One region of the Exiguobacterium sp. PvP048 genome, then DNA from elsewhere that is predicted to be linked to it. Evidence: predicted binding sites of a transcription regulator. Region 1 holds the regulator's gene; each other region holds the start of a gene.
The links. Region 1 encodes LexA, which represses DNA repair genes until DNA is damaged. Its sites were predicted from a motif close to CGAACATATGTTCG; they were not measured.

Region 1 (3,818 bases):
TTCGACGAGCGATACGATCTCAAGCACCATCGCTTCGGCGTCCGCCAGTTTATACTCGCCATCCGATTCCATCGTCATCAGTTGAACCTGATGTTTTTGGAACGTATGTAAAATGGCGATTTTGGCATTCCCGCGTCCGATCCGCGTATCATCCGTCACAAGAACGGCGTCCACCGCTTGACGTGTGACGTAATCAAGAACGGATAACATCCCTTCCCGGTCAACGTCGTAACCACTTTCTTTTTCCGTGATGATCTCCACGACTTCAAATCCTTTTGTTGCAGCGAGTCCCGACAGTTCTGATCTTTGCCGCTCAAGCGAGCTATCCTGTGCTTCTTTTTCCGTCGAGACGCGACAGTAGATTACTACTTTCATCGTACTTCACACCCCTGTTCGTTCATTGACAACTTTTACAGTTTGTCATTGTTGCGCGATTGGTACAACGATTTTGTTTTTCGAAATGACATGTGTCGTCTTTAATTCATTATTCTCAATCAACCATTCGACATATTCTTGGTCCGTCATTGAACCGTCGTTGTATACTTCCGCCACCTGTTCGACGGTCGCGTTCTGGTCTACTGTAACGGAAGTTGTTAACAGCTGTTCAACCTTTTCATCCGGGCGAGGTGTTAAGAGAAAAAGAATGAAGGCAAAGCTGAGCGTATAAAAAACAATGGAAAAGGCATGGGTACGGATTGAATGCATCATGATGAATCCCTCCAATTTAAAATGTTTTAGAATAAACGTTCGCGGAACAATTGTTCGCATAACTCATCTTAAACCAGGAACCAGTGTTCGGTCAATATAAAATGTCGAACAATTGTTTGTACGCTCATTTGTTCTATGTTATAGTGATTTTAGAAACATGTATTCCTATAACCTTCAAAAACCAATCCGGAAAGAGGTGGCAATTCATATGCGGAAAATGTCGAAACGACAACAAGAAATCCTTGACTACATCGTTGCTCAAGTGAAACTGAAAGGGTATCCACCTTCAGTTCGTGAAATCGGTGAGGCTGTTGGTCTTGCTTCAAGCTCAACGGTACACGGTCATTTGGATCGTCTAGAAAAACGCAGACTGATTCGCCGTGACCCAACAAAACCACGTGCGATTGAGATATTGCTTGATAAACCTGAAGAAGATCATGAAGCCATCGTACACATCCCTGTCATCGGGAAAGTAACGGCCGGTTTTCCCATCACAGCCATCGAAAATATCGAAGAACATTTCCCGCTTCCTGCCCATTACGTCGGGAACGAAAATGTTTTCATGTTGACGATTGACGGTGAGTCGATGATTAACGCAGGCATTCTAGACGGTGACCGGGTCATCGTTCGTCAGCAAAACACAGCAGAGAATGGTGAAATCGTCGTGGCTATGACCGAAGATAGCGAAGCGACCGTCAAACGGTTCTTCTTAGAAGATCAACAAGTACGTCTCCAACCAGAAAATGATTCGATGGACCCGATGTATTTCGATAACGTCTCGATTCTTGGCAAGGTCATCGGCGTATATCGGACGATCCACTAAGCGAGGGACCAGCTCAGCTGGTCTTTTTTCATGCCTTCTGGAAATGTACACGATACTGTCAATACCGTTGCTTTAACCGGCTATGTTGCGTATTCGGTCGCAACTCAGCAGACGGATTGGCTTCCAACCGCTGTCGGCATCGCCGTCGGCACCCTTTGGCTTTCACCAGACCTCGACTTGAAGTCCGAACCTTACTACCGGCACGGTCCTTTACGGGTCCTTTGGATGCCGTATGTCAAAATCATGCCCCACCGCTCCATCTGGTCGCATGGTTTGATCATCGGCGATCTCATTCGTCTGATGTACAGCGCCGCTTTTCTGATTCCGCTTTTATTTTTGGCGCTGTATCTGAAACTTGTCGAATCAAGTACGGTCGATTCCTGGTTTGCGTCCATGCCTGCTTTTATCATCGGCGTTATGGTCGCCAGTACGATACATATCGTTCTTGATCACTCCAGCAGCTTCTTCCGCACCAAAAAGAAGCGAAAAAAGCGTCGTTAAAAATCCTTTGTTCATTGTAAAAATGAGCAAAGGATTTTTTTAATATCCATTATTCATTTTTTTAAACATAAATTAAGGAAATTTTAATTCGAAGATTTGAATTAATTGTATTGAAAACGTTCTCAATTAGATGTAGGTTTAAATGGAAAGGCCATTATTTGCTTTAATCCAAAGGGAGGGTTTTTGCATGAGTAACTTTACAAGTGAGCTGATTGGAACAATGATTCTGATTTTGCTCGGGGACGGAGTCGTTGCAGGGGTTGTCTTGAGAAAGACGAAATCTGAGAACGGCGGCTGGATTGTCATTACATTCGCTTGGGGTCTCGCCGTCATGACGGGAGCATACATTGCTGCCTCGAGTGGTGCGCATCTCAATCCTGCATTGACATTGGCGCTTGCCATGAATTCCGATTTACCGTGGGCAGACGTACCTGTCTATATCGCCGGTCAATTAATCGGAGCATTCATCGGTGCAGTACTCGTTTGGCTTCATTATATGAAACACTTTGAAGCGACTGATGATCAAGCAGCAAAACTGGGTGTATTCGCAACAGGTCCGGCGATTCGCCATACACCGTCAAATCTGATTTCAGAGATCATCGGGACGTTTGTCCTGGTATTCGGAATTCTGTCATTTGGTCTGACAACATTTGGTGACGGACTGAAACCATTCATCGTCGGTCTTCTTGTCGTCGTCATCGGTCTCTCGCTCGGTGGTACAACAGGGTATGCCATCAATCCAGCCCGTGACCTTGGTCCACGGATTGCACACGCTATCTTACCGATTAAAGGAAAAGGTTCATCTGACTGGAGTTACTCGTGGATTCCAATCGTTGGTCCAATCATCGGTGGTGGAGTAGCCGTCTTGCTGTATCAACTGCTGCAAAACTGATTTTGTTTGACACCTACATCTCAAGGGGGATTTCAGCATGGAAAACAAGTACATCTTAGCACTCGACCAAGGAACAACAAGCTCACGCGCCATTATTTTTGACCACGATGGTCAAATCGTGAACTCTGCGCAACGTGAATTCAAACAATACTTCCCGCAACCGGGCTGGGTCGAGCATGATGCCAATGAAATTTGGGGATCAATCCTCGCTGTCATGGCGGATTCTCTCGGAACGGCTGATATCAAACCGAGCCAAATCGCAAGTATCGGAATTACGAACCAACGTGAGACGACGGTCGTCTGGAACAAAGAAACAGGTAAACCTGTCTATCACGCGCTTGTCTGGCAATCCCGTCAAACATCCGGTATCTGTGATGAGCTGAATGCACAGGGTCTGAACCAAACATTCCGTGATAAAACAGGTCTTCTGATTGACGCCTACTTCTCAGGGACAAAAGTGAAGTGGATTTTGGATAACGTCGAAGGCGCACGGGAGCAGGCAGAAAACGGAGAACTTCTCTTCGGAACAATCGACACATGGCTCGTCTGGAAGCTGTCTGGCGGAAAAACGCATATCACAGACTATACAAACGCCTCCCGGACATTGATGTACAACATTTACGAACAAAAATGGGATGATGAGTTACTTGAAATCCTGACAGTTCCAAAATCAATGTTACCGGAAGTCCGTCAATCAAGTGAAGTGTATGACAACACAGTTCCGTATCATTTCTTCGGTTTTGAAGTTCCGATTGCCGGAATCGCCGGTGACCAGCAAGCAGCCCTCTTTGGTCAAACATGTTTCGAACCGGGTGAAGGAAAGAACACGTATGGTACAGGTTGCTTCATGCTCATGAACACTGGTGAAAAAGCCGTTTCGTCTGACCACGGTCT
Region 2 (3,818 bases), on a different contig from region 1:
GAGTCCGCAACTCGACGAAGGCCACGTTATCGCCGATTCACTCGGCGGGGTCTCAAACGCCTATAACATCACGCCGCAGGACAGTACGCTCAACCGGCACGGTGATCAGGCCTATATGGAAAACACTATCCGCAAGGCCGGTGAGGTGACAGACTTCGAAGCGACGATTACGTATCCGGATACGAACACACAAATCCCGTCGCATTATCACTATACGTATACGCTACGAGGAAATAAAATCGTCGATGACTTCGATAACGTCAACCCGGATGAAGTCAATGCCGAACTCGGTCTGACCGAAGACAAAGAAGAATCGGTACAAACTTCTGCCGATCCAGAACCGACTTCCGACGCGACAAATGACGTCTCAACCGTCGACGCGAACGGCAACGGACAAGTCACGATCCAAGAAGCCAAAGACGCCGGTTTCACGATGCCGATTACAGATGACCATTGGCTCTATCCATACATGCGGGACAACGACCATGACGGGATGGTCGGCGAATAACCGATAGGTAAAACAAACAGGCGGACTCCGGAGAGCCCGCCTGTTTATATTGGATTATTCTTCGCTGTAGCCGACGACCTTGTTCCGTCCCGTCTGTTTCGCATGATACAATGCCTGATCGGCTTTTTGAACGACTTCAAACGATGTCTCGCCTTGGTCCGATGAGGCCGCCCCAATCGATAACGTGACATGAAACGCCGGGTACGTGCTAAAAACAAAGTGTTGATCGGCACAGGCCAAGCGGATTGTTTCGCCGAGCCGGATGGCATCTTTAAGCGGTGTGTCCGGTAACAGGACGACAAACTCTTCCCCGCCGTAACGGCCGACCATCGCCTGATCCGGACAACAGTGTTCGAGCAAATGGCTCAATTGACGTAAGACGACATCGCCCCCGTCATGGCCATATGTATCATTGACCGACTTAAAAAAGTCGATGTCGACGATCAAGACGGAAAAGGCAAAACCATCTTTGTCATAAGACGCTAGGGTCTCGTCGAGTTTCCGCCGGTTGGCGAGATTCGTCAGACCGTCCGTCAAAGCAAGCTCCTGCTGGGTCTGGACGAACTGGAAATGTTTGCGTAATTCCTGTAGGAAACGGTACGTGACGTAGCCACCGAGTAAAATGAAGATGATGTAGACGAGTGAAATTTCGAGAAAACGACTGAACGTTTTTGTTAATAAATAGAGTGCCGGCAGGCTATAACCAATCCCAATCGCAATTAAAATCAAATAATCCTTGAGCGTATGGGACGCAAAACGACGGTAAATGCTCGCCGTGATGAGTAACGCGATACAAATCAGGCCGGTCAGAATCAATCCTTCGTAAGCGCCCGGCGGTGTAATCGCAAACCGTGCCCCAAGAATGGCGAGTGTCGTAATTCCCCCACTGACCCAGCCACCGTAATAATAGGCTGTCACGAGCGCGACGAGCCGTAAATCAATTTTTGCTCCGTCATACGTAATACTGTTCAAGACAAGTAATACACTGATGAATCCGACAATTAGACCAACCAGGATACGAAGCTTGACCGGTGACGCCGGTGAAATGCGTTTGACGTGGCGGAGTGGTAAAAAGGCAAATAACAGTGATGTGATCAATAACGAAAAATTTAACAGAAACTGATTAAACTGACTCAACATGCTGCACGCCCCTTAATGTAAAACTAATTCCCTACACGTTATAGTTCTTTATCGGACGGTTTCTTACCTGTTTCAAGCACTCTGACAGGTTTCCATTTTTTGCATCAGGGAATCACTTCAAAGAGACTGTTTCTACTTCATAAGGGGGTAATCGCATCATGGATATGAAAGAGGAAAAAAAGAAAAGCAAGATGCCGTTTTTCGTCATTCTCGTCATCATCATTTTTGTCGCCGTCGCCGCTGCCCTGATTATTTATGTTACGTCCGAACCAAAAGAAGAAACTCTTCAGTTCATGCAAATGACGACGAGTTTCGTCTCGGCTTATCTGCCTGTCGCAAGCTAATTTCTTATAGAGTAGAAGGCAGACTCGATTGATTCGGGTCCGCCTTTTTTGATATTTGTTTCGGATTCAGATGACATACTGCGCTTCCTTTTTGTCGATAATATTGCGGATCCGATTTTCCGTCACCTGATACGTCAGTGCCAAGCGTCGGATTGACTGTCCTGTTTGGTAACGGTAGCGGATAGCCCGAATCTGTCGGGGCGATAATTCGATGTGTTGACTGAGCAATGATTCGAATTCATCAAGTAATGACGCATATGCCTGGTTCGTCGACGGTTTAACGGTCAAATTGTCGATGTTGTCGTTCAAACAGTTTCCATCTGCCCGGATCACCCGCTCTTGTACCGCTTCGCCATCAATAAATGTTTTTGCGACAACTTCTCCAACGTAAAACCGTTCGCCCCGTCCCTGTTTGTATAATGTGACTTTCCGGTAACCTTCTTGATTGATCCGTGGCCGTAAGACGACACCTTTCCGTCGTTGTTTCACCCCCCGGCTCGTCTCGATGATCCGGTCAAGCGAGCGGACATTTCCTGCTGTCGAAACTTGATACATCCCTTCATACCCTTCTATCATCTTCCAATGCTCCATATGATAAATGACCTCCATTCGGTCGAAAAAAACAGCAGCATTTCTTACTGTCATTATATCATTTTACGAACAAACGTTCTAATATGAACACTCTGTTTTTCTATGCTAGTATTAACAAAAAAAGGAAGAGGTGTCAGGGATGAAGTTTGTCATGTTACTTGGTCCGCAAGCCGTCGGCAAAATGACGATTGGTCAGGAACTCGAGCAAAAAACAGGAATGAAATTATTCCATAACCACCAGACGATTGACCTGCTGCATCCGTACTTTGACTTTACGAAACCGGCGCACCATAAACTGAAGGACTTGATCCGGCGGGAGATGTTTAAAGAGATGGCCGTCAGTGACCTCGAAGGGGTGATCTTTACGTTTTTGTGCCTGTTCGGCGTCGAAGGCGGAGGGATCGAATTCATCGAAGAGACCGTTCAACTATTTGAAGAAGCTGGTGCCGAAGTGTTCATCGTTGAACTCGAAGCTGCCTTGTCGACCCGTCTTGCCCGGAATCAGACGGAAAACCGCTTACTACATAAGTTTACGAAACGGGACATTGCCGCGTCGGAAGCCAACCTGCTTGAAACAGCCGAACATTACCGGACGCATTCACTTCCGGGAGAACTTCCGTATCCCAACTATCTCCGTCTTGATACCGAGGGACGTTCGGCCGGCGAAAGTGCCGAAACGATTTGCCGACACTTTAATTGGTTGACGAATCTGGTCGAACGATGAATCAATCCAAGCAGACATATTTGCCGGTTTTCTTGACGCTTGGTTTGCTTCTGTTCAATATGCTGACGTCCTACTTACTGAGCGGACAATTTTTTCCGAACCTGAGCCTGTGGGTGCCGATCGGTCTCAACGTGTTGGTCGGACTCGGCTATATCGTTTCGCTGGTAATGGGTCTCCGGTCGACAAATAACTACGTCAAATGGTTCAGTATGTTGGCGAACACCGCCTTTTTGCTGTCACTATCGGTCATCACCTTTATGTTATTACTCGCAAACGGCATTTCAGAACCATGATCCGGATGCAAAAAATCGTCTCATCAGAAGCAGCTTTTCTGATGAGACGATTCTTTTTTTCATTCAATGTGTCAAGTCACGACGAAAGACCGGACCGTCCTTATAAAATCCATTTTCAAGCCAAATCTCTGCTTCTCCGCCCTCTCCTGTCACGAATGGCAACAGCAACGTCCGCGCGAGATACGAAAGGATGACGGTCAAGGCTTCTTGGATATAGC
Region 3 (3,818 bases), on a different contig from region 1:
GATCGGTGCGAGAATCTGCAGACGGCTGCGCTCCGGCAGTTCCATCACCTGGTCGACCATCTGACTGATCGTCTGGCTTGAGATTTCAATCCCGTGATTCGGACAAATCGGTTTTCCGATCCGGGCATAGAGCAGACGGAGATAGTCATAGATTTCCGTAACCGTCCCGACCGTCGAACGCGGGTTTTTACTGGTCGTCTTTTGGTCAATCGAAATGGCCGGACTGAGTCCTTCGATCGCATCGACGTCCGGTTTGTCCATCTGTCCTAAAAACTGGCGGGCATAGGCGGACAGACTTTCGACATACCGCCGTTGTCCTTCCGCATAAATCGTATCAAATGCGAGAGACGATTTCCCGGACCCGGATAAGCCTGTCAGGACGACAAGCTGATCGCGCGGGATTTCGACATCGATGTTTTGTAAGTTATTGACGCGAGCGCCCTTGATGATGATCTTGTTCTTTTTTTCTGCCAACTTAGGCACCTGCTTTCAATTCTAAGATAAGGTCACGCAATTCTGCTGCCCGTTCAAACTGCATATCTTTCGCCGCTTGACGCATCTCTTGATCGAGTTGTTCGAGCAGTGTTTCGCGTTCCGGTTTTTTCAGTTTGTTGAACTTCTCGAGTTTTTCGACTGTATCGTCGCTCTCGATTGTCGTACTGATGACACCACGGACATCCTTTTGAATCGTTTTCGGCGTGATGCCGTGTTCTTTATTAAAGGCGAGCTGAATGTTGCGCCGCCGTTCCGTTTCATCAATGGCCCGCTGCATCGAGTCGGTCATCTTATCGGCAAACAGAATGACGTGCCCTTCCGAGTTCCGGGCTGCCCGACCGATCGTCTGAATCAGTGACCGTTCCGAACGCAGGAATCCTTCCTTGTCGGCATCAAGTATCGTCACGAGCGAGACTTCCGGAATATCCAGTCCTTCCCGCAACAGGTTGATCCCGACGAGGACATCGTATTTCCCGAGCCGTAAATCGCGGATGATTTCAATCCGCTCAAGCGTCTTGATTTCCGAGTGCATGTAGTTGACCTTAACGCCATGCTCCTTCAGATAATCCGTCAAATCCTCCGACATTTTTTTCGTCAATGTCGTCACGAGCACACGTTCATTTTTCGCGACCCGTTCGCGGATGTTATCCATCAAGTAGTCGATTTGACCTGTGATCGGATGAATCTCGATCGTCGGATCAACGAGTCCGGTCGGACGGATGATTTGTTCGACCATTTCTTTTGTATGTTCGATTTCGTAAGGACCGGGTGTCGCCGAGATATAAATCGCTTGGCTGACCTTTTCCTCAAATTCCTCGAACCGGAGCGGCCGGTTGTCCTTCGCTGACGGCAGACGGAAGCCGTGGTCGACGAGGACTTGTTTCCGAGCCTGGTCCCCGTTGTACATCCCGCGGATTTGCGGCAACGTCACGTGCGACTCATCGGCGACCAGTAAAAAGTCTTTCGGGAAGTAATCGATCAACGTGTACGGTGTCGAGCCCGGCGGCATTAAGTTCAAGTGACGGGAATAGTTTTCGATCCCCGAGCAGTAACCCATCTCACGCATCATCTCAAGGTCATAATTCGTCCGCTGTTCGAGCCGCTGGGCTTCGAGCAGCATACCGTCTTCCCGCATCTTCGCGAGTTGTGTCTCAAGTTCTGCCTCGATGTTCGTAATCGCTTTTTGCAGCCGGGTATCCCCGGTCACGAAGTGGGATGCCGGGAAAATCGAGATGTGTTCCCGGTCGGCGATGATTTCACCGGTCAACGGGTCCATGTCGCGGATCCGTTCAATCTCATCTCCGAAAAATTCAACCCGGACACACTGTTCGTCACGCGATGCCGGGAAAATTTCGACGACGTCTCCCCGGACGCGGAACCGTCCGCGCTGGAAATCGATATCGTTCCGTTCATATTGAATGTCGATCAGACGACGCAACATCTCGTTTCGTCCCATTTCGTTTCCGACACGGAGCGACAGCACATGGTTGTTGTACTCTTCCGGATTACCAAGACCATAAATACACGAAACCGAGGCGACAATTAAGACGTCTTCGCGTTCAAACAGCGCTGACGTCGCTGAGTGACGCAACTTATCGATCTCATCATTGATGGACGAGTCCTTTTCGATGAACGTATCCGTTGACGGCACGTAAGCTTCCGGTTGGTAATAATCATAAAAGCTGACGAAATATTCGACCGCGTTGTTTGGGAAGAACTCTTTGAACTCCGAATACAGCTGACCGGCAAGTGTCTTATTGTGGGCCAGGACCAACGTCGGCTTCTTAATCTCTTTGATGACGTTCGAGACGGTGAAGGTTTTCCCTGTTCCCGTCGCTCCGAGCAACGTCTGATGGCGCTCGCCGTTCTTGACGCCTGCAATCAATTTTTCAATCGCTACCGGTTGATCGCCACCCGGTTCAAATGGTGATACTAACTCAAAATCCATCGTATTCTTCCCCCTCATCCAGTTCACAAAATCTATTTTCATTGTACCACTTTACGAACAAACATTCGATTTTGAAGTGCTCCATTTAAAAGTTACCCGTTTTTCACGAAAAGAAAAAGTCCAGCCCGCAGGCTGAACTGTTTTTTACGCTGAATTTTAAACTCAAGTCACTGCAGGGTCCGGATTTTCGTCCGTTTGTTGCCAGGTTCACTGACGAACAAAATCCCGAGATCATGATGATCCTGTTCATAAAAAGCCCGCTGCGCGAACCGGACATCTCCGTTGTGATTCATGACCTCGAGACGGAGGTACGGTTTGTGTTTTTGAATCGCTTCGTAAAACGACTTCTCCGACTCGACGAACTCTCCATTGACTTTATAAATCGCTTCGCCCGGGACGAGTCCCATCTCAGAAGCCGGCTTCTCCGGTAACGTTCCGAGAATGACGACCCCGCGTTTTCCGTTGAGGAACAGCGGTGTCTGCGAGCGGTTGAGTCGTTTAATCCGCTGATGCAAAATCAGGTGTACGATCAGCAGGACGGGTAATCCGTATAACCAGACAGCCTGTCCGGTCAAGAAGGCGCCTGCCGCAAGCACGACGGACAAGACGAACGTCAGCAGTCGTCCCTGGATCAGCGGACGGATTAACTGGTCCGGCAACTGTCCGGTAAAGAGGAAACTGAATCCGATCGGCAAAAACAGGACAATCGGAACGAACTCCGGAAACGACCATTGTGGAATGAGCGTTTCCAGGCTGCTGCCCGGTACAAAGACGACGAGCGGAATCAGCCACAGCTTATTCGACGAAAGTCCACCGATGTAACGTCCCCGCTTCGATAAGACCAAGGAAGGTGATAAATTCTTTTTCCCCCGCCAGATCAACAGTACCAGTTCAGCTCCCAAGGACAAGGCCGCAAGCAACAGCCAGTCGCTGACCGTGACATCCCGGAGACTGTCAACCCGGTCACCCGTCATGAACCAGGTGACGCCGGCAAGCAGGACGAGCGGTCCGAGCGGTAAATTGAAGCGGATGACACCGGTCAACAAAATCAGGAACGTCAACACCATGAAGGCGATCAGAAACTCTGTTGAGACCGTCAACGTCAGACTCACACTGATGACGGATAAGACAAGACCAACCACGAAGCCCGGAACAAGCGTTTCGAAGAGATCGGTCCGTTTGCTACGCGTGCGTGACCGGAACAGATTCCGTTCACGTTTGATACGTCGCATACTGAGTAAAAAACTGACTAGAACGGCTAACCACAAGATTGGACTAGCGAAGAGACTAATCACTGTCCAACCGATTCCATCGAGTAATTCCACGCCCATTCAGACCTCTTTCTGTAAGTTATTGTGCAGCGACTTCCAACGCC
Region 4 (3,818 bases), 370 kb from region 1:
GATTTCAGGAAGAACGGCCGATGACGTTTAATAAAGCGCGATAAGTGGAACATTCTAACAGGAATCACTACGTAACACAGCGAATAAACAGTAAGGTGCGAGAGAGAGAATTAAAGGGAGGTGAAGCGGTCGAAAGACCGCTGCACAATGAATGAATCATACGAATGGTTAAACCGACGAAAATTACAACCCGGATTTGGTGTGAACGGCGGACGTCGTTTCATCAGTTCACGTATCGTCCGACCGGAAAATACACCGGGGAAACGGATCAAAGGCATTAAACGTGCCCGTCAGCTTGTCGTCGACGAGTCAGGAAATCGACGCTGGGTGACGAAACGAATCGTCGTAACAGATGCTGCAAAACACATGACAATCAATCGTCGTGCATCGGTTGTCCAAAAAGAAGTGACGGAATCCCGCTTGGAACAAGTAAAACAAAAATTAACGTCGAAAAAAGTTCTTTTACCTGTCTTAGCAGCAACAGGACTGGCCGTTGCCGGCGGAGTGCTTGCTTACGTCATGCGCCGTAAAAAACGAAATACAAAAGAACAACTATAACCTGAAGCAAACGACGTATTGTCTGCCTACAGCAAAAGCCGTGCTCTCCCCATGAATACATGAGGATGACACGGCTTTTATATGAGGAAGACGACAGCTCTTACAAGAAACGTTTGCGAATCGATGTCGCAAGCGCCTTCTCAGAGATTTCTTCCAGTTCTGTTTGGTTTGTCGGATCAAAACTGTCATTGTAGAATCGGCCGACAAATTCAACCCGGTCATAATCCAGTTCTTTGAAAATCAAATGTTTATGATCGTCGTAGAAGACAACCCGGTAATAATCAGAGCCGCGTTCGAGCGTCACGAGTGCCCGGATGTGTTCTAATCGTTTTTGTTCGTCTGACTTTTCTTCTTCGACAGGCTCTTCTGTCGCTTTGGCTGCTTCAGCCTGTTCGAGTGCGCTTTTTACTAATTCACTCTTTTTATCTTGTTCTTCAGTCATGGTTATCGCCTCCAATTTTTATTTTACCTTGAAATGTACCGATGAGAAAGAAAAATCCCTTATCGATTCTGATGAGCATCACAAATCCGGAGAACATTGAGTGCACCGATTCGTAAACGTTCGATTAAACGCGTCGCGGCCTCTGAATCAGAAATGGTCTCTTCGATGGTCATCGTCATCAGTTCAATCCACCGGATGGCATGTACTTCCGTGATAGGCAATAGACGATGAATCATGGCAAGATTCATTCGTTCATCATATGATTCATATTGTTTCGGACCACCTGTAAGTTGAATTAAAAACCGGGTTTGCGCCTGTTCAACCTGCCGGCGGTCGGATGGGAATAAAGGACGGAGAAGATGATCTGCATACACACGCTCGTAAAAGCGTGCGACGAGCTGTTCGATTGCTTGTTTTTGACCAAGGTCTTCATAAAGCATGTCTGTCCCTCTTTCTGTTCAGTCTGATGAAGACAACCATTATCTCAATCTTTACCCGATTTTTGCAACTCCATACAAAGCAATTGACAAATGATTCAAACTGAATAACACGAGCACAGAAAGAAAAAATGTAATCTCAATTTAAAACGGACGTTTGTTCGTATTTGTGAGATAATCATACATATGCTACGTCTTGCACGCGGGGTCTTTTCTGCTACTTTCAACACTCATTTGACATGGGGAGAGAAAAACAGAATAAAACGCCTCAATACTAATTAAAGGAGGTGGAGATCAGTTTACAACCATGGGTGTAGGCTGATCTGGCAGAATGAATTACATGCATTTAGGTCGTGCCGGTACCGGTAAGACAACACAATTAATTGAACGGGTCATCGATCAACTGACCGAACAACCGCTTGGTCCATCGATTTATTTCATCGTACCGGATCAGATGTCCTTTGAGATGGAACGGCGTATTGCGACGGATCCCCGGCTGTCCGGTCTTGTCCGGATGGAAGTCATGAGTTTACGCCGGTTTGCCTTCCACATGATCCGGGATTACGGAAACCAGGTGATTCCGTTTTTAGATGAAACGGGGACACAACTACTATTACGCCAAGTTGTTGAAGAGGCGGAAGAAGAGTTGAAAATCTTTAAACGGACGAAAAATATGCCCGGCTTTTACAAAGGATTAGACGAATTGATTGCCTCGTTTAAACGTTCTTTAGTAAATCCGGATATGCTACGTCAAATCAGTGGAGCGTCACCGGAACGCTCACCGAAATTAAATGATTTAGCCCTGATTTATGAACGTTTTACTGAACGAATCTCAGATAAGGCCCTTCATGCTGACGATTATTTTACGACCTTGATCGAGCTGTTACCAAAAGCTGATTTAAGCGACGTTTCTGTATTCGTGGACGGTTTTTATGAATTTTCGTTACAGGAACAGCAAGTTTTGCTCCGATTGATGGAATTGACGAAAGATATGCACCTGAGTTTTACACTCGATGTCGAAGACGTTTATACGAAACAGTCTGAGTTTGGAGTTTCACAACGCTGTTACATGCAGTTGATTGAACAGATGAAAGAGCGGCAGATTGCGCATGAAGACATTTATTATGGACAGACCGTTAAATTTCAGAGCACAGGCTTGCGGATGCTCGAACAAGCACTTCTGTCGCCCGGCTACCCGCCAACGGATGAAGAGGTGACGGGAGTGACGGTTTCTGCTGCCGTCAATCGTCAAGTCGAGACGGAAGCCGCCGTCAGAAAAGCCATTCAACTCGTGCGTCATGACGGATATCGTTTCAAGGATATCGCTTTTCTTGTCCGTCACCTGGAGCCATACGCCGATCACTTGGAACGCGCTTTTCAACTGTATGATATTCCGTACTTTTTGGATCAACGGGAATCGATGGTGCATCACCCGATCGTCGAATTAGTCCATGCCGTCCTCGAAATCGTGATGACGGGTTACCGGGAAGAATCTGTTTTTCGTCTGCTGAAAACAGAACTGATTCCACTTCCGGCAGAAGATCCGCGGTTAGCACTTGATCGCCTGGAAACATTTGTGCTGGAGCGCGGAATCAAGGGTTCGATGTGGAAAAAACCATGGCAACTGAAGCGCCGTTTAGCCGATGAAATCAGTTTGACGGATGCTGAATTACAAGAGGAACTCGAGCTGAACGAATGGCGTCAATTTCTGGTCGAGGCGATCGAACCGCTTGAAAAGCGATTCAAGGCCTCTAAGACCATGAGTGAATATACACGCGCTTTGTACCGTTTCCTGGAAGAACATCATATGACCGACCGGTTGACGGTGTGGAAGCAACAAGCGCTTGAAGTCAACGAACTCAGTCAGGCACGTGAACATGATCAAGTGTATGAAGCGGTACTGCATCTCTTTGAACAGCTGGAAGCTGCGGCACCTGAAGCTACGTTGACAACGGAACTGTTTGTCCAAATGGTCGAGACCGGGCTTGAAAGTCTCCGCTTCTCACTAGTTCCCCCTTCGCTCGATCAAGTGATTGCAACGGATTACGTCCGGGGGCGTTTACAACAGGTCAAAGTGGTCTTTTTACTCGGTGCCAATGACGGATTGATTCCACTTGTGGAAGACCAGTCTAAACTATTGTCAGAAGGAGATCATGACTTTCTGCATGATCAGGGTATTCCGGTAGGCAAAGCATCGTTGGATGTATTTGACGACGAATTGTATTACCTCTATCAAGGGGTGACGGCACCAAGTGAATCTTTGCATATCAGTTATGCACTTGTGGATGAGGACGGAAAGGCGCTTCAGCCGGCATCAATCGTTAAGCAGATCAAACATCAACTGCTGCAGGATCGTCCGGTAAAAACATACTTTGCAGAAG

Region 2: ABIC15_RS11930 (NUMOD4 domain-containing protein) is a predicted target of LexA. The motif match lies at 2,650-2,663, and genes of this name have one in related genera.
Region 3: uvrB (excinuclease ABC subunit UvrB) is a predicted target of LexA. The motif match lies at 2,498-2,511, and genes of this name have one in related genera.
Region 4: addB (helicase-exonuclease AddAB subunit AddB) is a predicted target of LexA. The motif match lies at 1,588-1,601, and genes of this name have one in related genera.

What each region holds. Positions count from the first base shown of each region.
Region 1 covers NZ_JBEPSU010000002.1:405,342-409,159, reverse strand. Annotated here, with positions in the region: gene ABIC15_RS06570 (YneB family resolvase-like protein) at 1-375, opposite strand, end outside; gene yneA (cell division suppressor protein YneA) at 421-708, opposite strand; gene lexA (transcriptional repressor LexA) at 917-1,531, shown strand; gene ABIC15_RS06555 (metal-binding protein) at 1,562-2,032, shown strand; gene ABIC15_RS06550 (MIP/aquaporin family protein) at 2,220-2,924, shown strand; gene glpK (glycerol kinase GlpK) at 2,962-3,818, shown strand, end outside.
Region 2 covers NZ_JBEPSU010000006.1:143,436-147,253, forward strand. Annotated here, with positions in the region: gene ABIC15_RS11915 (DNA/RNA non-specific endonuclease) at 1-508, shown strand, start outside; gene ABIC15_RS11920 (GGDEF domain-containing protein) at 563-1,648, opposite strand; gene ABIC15_RS11925 (hypothetical protein) at 1,807-1,992, shown strand; gene ABIC15_RS11930 (NUMOD4 domain-containing protein) at 2,059-2,583, opposite strand; gene ABIC15_RS11935 (DEAD/DEAH box helicase family protein) at 2,723-3,307, shown strand; gene ABIC15_RS11940 (hypothetical protein) at 3,304-3,600, shown strand; gene ABIC15_RS11945 (hypothetical protein) at 3,664-3,818, opposite strand, start outside.
Region 3 covers NZ_JBEPSU010000001.1:674,711-678,528, forward strand. Annotated here, with positions in the region: gene uvrA (excinuclease ABC subunit UvrA) at 1-474, opposite strand, end outside; gene uvrB (excinuclease ABC subunit UvrB) at 476-2,443, opposite strand; gene ABIC15_RS03410 (PDZ domain-containing protein) at 2,611-3,774, opposite strand; gene ABIC15_RS03415 (S41 family peptidase) at 3,794-3,818, opposite strand, start outside.
Region 4 covers NZ_JBEPSU010000002.1:31,778-35,595, forward strand. Annotated here, with positions in the region: gene ABIC15_RS04720 (competence protein ComK) at 1-44, shown strand, start outside; gene ABIC15_RS04725 (CBS domain-containing protein) at 148-558, shown strand; gene ABIC15_RS04730 (hypothetical protein) at 659-1,000, opposite strand; gene ABIC15_RS04735 (truncated hemoglobin) at 1,060-1,440, opposite strand; gene addB (helicase-exonuclease AddAB subunit AddB) at 1,769-3,818, shown strand, end outside.